One region of the Roseburia amylophila genome, then DNA from elsewhere that is predicted to be linked to it. Evidence: predicted binding sites of a transcription regulator. Region 1 holds the regulator's gene; the other holds the start of a gene.

The links. Region 1 encodes Rex, which represses fermentation and respiration genes when NADH is low (regulators of the CRP and FNR family bind a similar motif). Its sites were predicted from a motif close to ATTGTTAANTANTTAACAAT; they were not measured.
Region 2: a site for Rex is predicted at 1,871-1,890, ahead of OCV43_RS07250 (iron-sulfur cluster assembly scaffold protein). Genes of this name have one in related genera too.

What each region holds. Positions count from the first base shown of each region.
Region 1 is NZ_JAOQKI010000007.1:35,903-39,101, reverse strand. It holds gene OCV43_RS05735 (NAD(P)H-hydrate dehydratase) at 1-465, opposite strand, end outside; gene OCV43_RS05730 (hypothetical protein) at 469-1,122, opposite strand; gene OCV43_RS05725 (redox-sensing transcriptional repressor Rex) at 1,134-1,784, opposite strand; gene abc-f (ribosomal protection-like ABC-F family protein) at 1,862-3,199, opposite strand, start outside.
Region 2 is NZ_JAOQKI010000009.1:15,124-18,322, reverse strand. It holds gene OCV43_RS07260 (ABC transporter ATP-binding protein) at 1-223, shown strand, start outside; gene OCV43_RS07255 (putative ABC exporter domain-containing protein) at 216-1,793, shown strand; gene OCV43_RS07250 (iron-sulfur cluster assembly scaffold protein) at 1,932-2,624, shown strand; gene OCV43_RS07245 (GGGtGRT protein) at 2,644-3,199, shown strand, end outside.

The DNA of each region.
Region 1 (3,199 bases):
TATATCCACTGCCAGCCTGTGGGCACTGCTCTGGTTTAGCCGTTCCATCAAATGCACCAGTTCATCATCTAATTTTCGTGATAATCCTATACCAAATAACGCATCAATAATCAGGCTGTAGGAATTTGCATCCTCCATTTCATCAATAAATGGTACACCATATGATGCCAAGATTTCATACTGTTCTTTTGCCTGCTTTGAAAAATGCGTTTTATTTCCATAGAGATATACTTCAACCGGAATGTGGGATAAGTATAACAATCTTGCAATTGCCATACCATCGCCGCCGTTATTTCCGGTTCCACACACTACCAGCACGCGGTTACATGAAATTTCTTTTTCCTGTATTACTTCTATCGCAGAAAGTGCTGCCCGCTCCATTAGAACCATGGATGGCACTTTAAAATGTTCGATTGTATTGGTATCACATGTTTTCATTTCCCGGGAATTTACAAGATATTCCATAAATTAATTCCTTTCGTCCGCATTTTCCACCGCTTTTTTTCCCTGCAGTCGGTCTTCATCTTCCTGCCGCAGATCAAATATATTTAAAATATCCACACCAAAAATATCATGCATATAAGAATAAATCTGCCGGTTGTTGATTTCACGATTCTGTTTTTTGATGATATTTTTCTTAAGTTCTACCCTTACCTTATCAATCCAGGCCGTAATTTCATCTGCTTCTTTGCTGTTCTGTCTTAGTCTCTCATAGCAATAACGCATGCTTTCTAACATAAGTTCCTGATTTGCACTGTTTATATTTCGTGGAAGTTCAATTAATTCATCCTCAATTTCTTCCATTTTGACATTGACTTCATCAATCAGTCTCTTGTCTTCATCTAATTTTCTGGAAGAAATATCCCCCTCATTTTCCTCATGAGTTCCTTCCATGTTGACAACAATGCTTTTCATCAACCGATTCTTTGTCTTTTTCAGTTCTTTCAAATCATTATTAAGCTTTCCCTGCTGTTCTAACAACTGATTTACCTTTTCTTCCAGCTGCTTGATTTCACTGGTTTTTCCACTTAAAGCAAAAAGCCTGTGCCATTTCTGATCCAATACAAGTATTGGTACTTTTCTGCTTTCTAATGCTTCCAGAAATTCCTTGTCATCTTTCATGCAAAACACCTCTATTCCAGCGTTTCCTTTTCCCTTTTGTTCTTTGTCATATTATAGGATAACTGCATCAGGCTGTCTGATAAATGTACATTTTCCACTACAACATTTTCATCCAACACTTCCAGATCCACATGGGCAAAATTCCAGATTGCATGTACACCAAGGCTTACCAGCTGGTTTGCCACAGCATCTGCCTTTTCTTTCGGCATAGTCAGTGTAGCAATATCTACCTTATGTGTCTTTACAAATTCTTCCAGTTTATCAATCATTTCGATTTTATTGCCACGAATGGATTTTCCGCATAACTCCGGATTCACGTCAAACAATCCTACTATGACGAAACCGAGTTTTTCAAACTTCACATAATTAGCAAGCGCCTGTCCTAAGTTACCAGCTCCAATAATAATAATATTATGCTGTTCATTTAATCCCATAATCTTTCCGATTTCTTCATACAGAAATTGTACATTGTAACCATATCCCTGCTGTCCAAAACCACCAAAATTATTTAAATCCTGTCTGATCTGCGATGCGGTCACTTTCATTCTTGCACTCAGTTCATTCGATGAAATACGTTCTACCCCTTCATCTAAAAGTTCCCCCAGATATCGGTAATATCTTGGCATTCTACGAATTACTGCCTGTGATATTTCTTTGCTCATTCTGCCAGTTCCTCCTGCTCTCAATACCCTACAATAATTATAGTTTCTTGCCGAAAGGATGTCAATGTGTTACAACTTTAACAATCTTTCTGTAAACTTAATTCTTCCCATTTTGCATAGAGTTCTTCCAGCGCTGCCTCTTCCTGCATCTGCTCCTCATGGATTTTGTTTAATTCATAGGAATTTGATGCTACCTCCGGCTTTGACAGTTCATCATTTAATGCTTCTATCTTTGCCTCTCTCTTAGCAATTTCATCTTCTGTACGCTTTAATTCATTTTCCAGCTTACGTTTTGCTGCCTGCTGTTTCTTCATTTCTTCCCAGCTTAACTTCTGTTTTCCTCCGCCGGATATCTGCTCTGTTCCATTTTTTTCTCCAGTTCCATCAGAAACAATGACATTTCCTTTTGCTGCTGAATTGTCTGCACGATCCTGTGTGGCTGTGCCAAACGCCGCTAACTCCTGAACTTCCTTTTTCTCCAGATAATAATCATAATTTCCAATATAATTTAGAATTGTTTCATTCTTTAAATCAAGAATTCTGCTGGCAGTTTTATTAATAAAATAACGGTCATGGGATACATAAAGCACCGTTCCGGTATAGGAATTGATGGCTGACTCTAAAATTTCCTTTGACATAATATCAAGGTGGTTGGTCGGCTCGTCTAAAATTAAGAAGTTCGCATTGGATAACATCAGTTTTGCCAGTGAAACACGACCTCTTTCTCCACCACTGATATCACGAATCCGCTTAAACACATCATCATCCGTAAATAAAAATGCCGCTAACACATTTCGAATCTTCGTTGCCTTCAGATTCGGATAAGCATCTGCAATTTCATCAAATAACGTCTTATCCGGGTCTAAGTTCTGATGCTCCTGATCGTAATATCCGATTTCCACATTGCTTCCAAGCTTTATCTCCCCGGCATCTGCGTCTACAATTCCATTGATAATCTTTAAAATGGTGGTTTTCCCGGTACCGTTATTTCCGATTAAGGCAACTTTTTCCCCTCGCTTAATCTGAAAATCAATGTTTGAAAACAGTTTATGCTCATAAGATTTTGAAAGTCCTTTCACCGAAAGTACATCATTTCCACTGGTAATTTCCGGCTCCAATGTAATATGCATATCTGTTTTTTCATCGATTGGCTTCTCAATACGTTCTATTTTATCCAATGCCTTCTCACGGCTTTCCGCACGCTTAATGGACTTTTCCCGGTTAAAGGATTTTAACTTGGATATTACTTCTTCCTGGTGCTTGATTTCCCGCTGCTGGTTATAATACTGTCGCAAAAGACTTTCCCGCTGTATTTCCTTCTGCCTCGCATATGCGGTATAATTTCCCGGAAATACCGTTGCCGTATGGCGGGATATTTCCACTACCTTCGTAACAATCCGGTCTAAGAAATAACG
Region 2 (3,199 bases), on a different contig from region 1:
AGAATTAAAAGAAGTTGTACTGGAGTTAAAAGAGAAAGGCTGTACCATTCTTATCAGTACCCATATGCTTGAAATGGTAAAAGATTTGTGGGATGTGATGTTTGTAATGGAACAAGGGAAAATTATAGCAACATTTAACAAAAATGAAATTGCGGATAAAGACATAGAAGAACTGTTCTTTGAAGTGACAGAACCAAAGACTGGTGGTGAAGAACATGAGTAGTCTTTCCTTTGTTTTTTCCCGGACCATTAAGAATAAAGTGAAGCGGAGTTTAAGACGGCCACAGACTTATATTGCGCTGGTATTTGTTATTTTATATGCAGCACTGGTGTTGTATGGACTTGGTTCCATGTCTGTCGACTTCGGATTAAACAGCCCGGAAGGAATTGCAACTGTTTTATCAGTACTGATGGTTATGATTGTTCCGGCAAACCTGATTTCGTATATCAAGAGAAAAGGACTGTTGTTCCGTCCGTCAGAAGTACATTTTGTATTTGCTGCACCGGAAGAACCGAAGAAAGTTATTCTTCATGCCGGAAAGAAGCAGTTCTTAACGAATTTTATTGTTGAACTATTTATACTTGTACTTGGAATTGGTGTATTTGGTGTTACACCATATAAGATGATTTTATATTTCCTTTATGCTGGTGTACTGGAAAATATTTTAGAGGGAGCGTTAATGATTATCTGCTATGGAAATGAAACACTTCCCAAACAGTTCTTTACCGTACTTACTTATATTATGTATGGAGTAATGGCAGCTTTTGCACTGGTGGCAATCTACTTTGTTTCGGTGAAAGGCATGCAGTTATCTGTGTTTGTGGACTTAATCCAGCTTCCGGTGGTACAGCTGATTCCGATTATAGGCTGGGAAATTGCATTGATTCAGCTTATTATCATAGGCCCTGCAGGAATCAATGTGGTGGCAACCGTACTTCTTTTAATCAGTACTGTTTTGCTGGTACTTTATGCGAAAAAGATGAAGTGTACCGGAGAATTCTATGAAGATGCTGCAAAATTTGCAGAAGATTATGATGACCGGATGAAACGCTCGAAAAAGGGCGAGGTTGTAGTGGGAAATGGCAAGAAAAAGTATTTACGGAATGTAAAGATGGCTTATAAGGGAACTTACGCCAAAGCAATTTTCTACCGGCAGGTATTAGAATACCGTAAAAACCGTTTCTTTATCTTTGGCTGGAATTCGGTGCTGTTTCTGGTCATAGGTGTGGCAATTGCGGTTGTCTCTTATTATAATAAAATTTCCAGCCAGCCTTTTAAAATGTTTGTAATTCCGGGCGTCATTGCCTATGTTATCTTTATTTTCAGCGGTTATAAGACGAAGTGGTCTAAGGAACTGGCAAATCCATACACCTATCTGATTCCGGACAGCAATTTTAAGAAAATGTGGTATGCCACCAAAATGGAGCATATCCGTGCGCTGATTGACGGACTTCTGATTACGCTGCCGGGCAGTATCGTAATGGGACTTCCGGTGTCTTACATGATTTTGACCGTCATTTTATATATGTGCCTGAATGCTAATAAGCTTTATATGAATATGCTGGCAGATGTCGTGATAGGGAAAATGTTTGGAGAACTGGGCAGAACGATTCTTCGGATGCTGTTCCAGGGACTGGTATTATGTGTCGGAATCATTGTGGCAGTAGCAACGGGAGCGTTCATTTCTGTGACTGCAGGATTTATTATGATGATAGTCGTTATATTCCTGCTGACACTGGTTGGAGCAATTGGAGCATCCTTTGCATTTGAGCGGATGGAGGCATTAGATTAACATATTGAGAAAATTAAGGTGCATTTCCTGTAAAAAAGACTGGACTAATGTAAAAAAATGTGAGAAAATGAGGGCGGTGTGTTAAATGTATAACAAAGTTTAACATGATATATATTTCATATCGAAAGGAGTCTTATAATGATTTACACGAAGGAAATCGAAAACATGTGTCCTGTTGCCAAGGGCGCAAAACATGAGCCAGCTCCAATTCCAGAAGAAGGAAAATGGGTTCATTCCAAAAAAATTGAAGATATTTCAGGATTTACACACGGTGTAGGCTGGTGTGCACCACAGCAGGGTGCCTGCAAGCTTTCATTAAATGTAAAGAATGGTGTGATTGAAGAAGCACTGGTTGAGACAATCGGATGCTCAGGTATGACACATTCAGCAGCAATGGCAGCAGAGGTTCTTCAGGGAAAAACAATTCTTGAAGCATTAAATACTGACCTTGTTTGTGACGCAATCAATACAGCAATGAGAGAATTATTCTTACAGATCGTTTACGGACGTACTCAGAGTGCATTCTCTGATGACGGACTTGCAGTAGGTGCTGGTCTGGAAGATTTAGGAAAAGGACTTCGTTCCCAGGTTGGTACTATGTACGCAACAAAGGAGAAAGGTGTTCGTTACTTAGAGATGGCTGAAGGTTATGTAACAGGCATCGCTCTTGACGAGAACAACGAAGTTATCGGATATCAGTTCGTTTCTCTTGGAAAAATGACAGACTTTATCAAAAAAGGTGATGACCCTAACACTGCATGGGAAAAAGCAAAAGGCCAGTATGGTCGTGTAGCTGATGCTGTTAAGATCATTGACCCAAGAGAAGAGTAAGAAAGGAGAGACGAAGATAATGGCATTATTTGAAGGATATGAAAGAAGAATTGACCAGATAAACGCTGTATTAAACAGCTATGGTATCAGCTCTATTGAAGAAGCTGAAAAAATTACAAAAGATGCTGGACTTGATGTATATGATCAGGTAAAGAAAATCCAGCCTATCTGTTTCGAGAACGCTTGCTGGGCTTACACTATAGGTGCAGCAATCGCAATCAAAAAAGGATGCAAAAGAGCTGCTGATGCTGCTGCAGCAATCGGTGAAGGTCTTCAGGCATTCTGTATTCCAGGTTCTGTTGCTGACCACAGAAAAGTAGGTCTTGGACATGGTAACCTTGGAAAAATGTTATTAGAGGAAGAGACAGAGTGCTTCTGTTTCTTAGCTGGACACGAGTCCTTTGCAGCTGCTGAAGGTGCAATCGGAATCGCTGAGAAAGCAAACAAAGTACGTCAGAAACCACTTCGTGTTATCTTAAACGGACTTGGAAAAGATGCTGCACAGATTATTTCACGTATCAACGGATTTACATTTGTTGAGACACAGTATGATTACAAAGCAGCTAAACTTAACG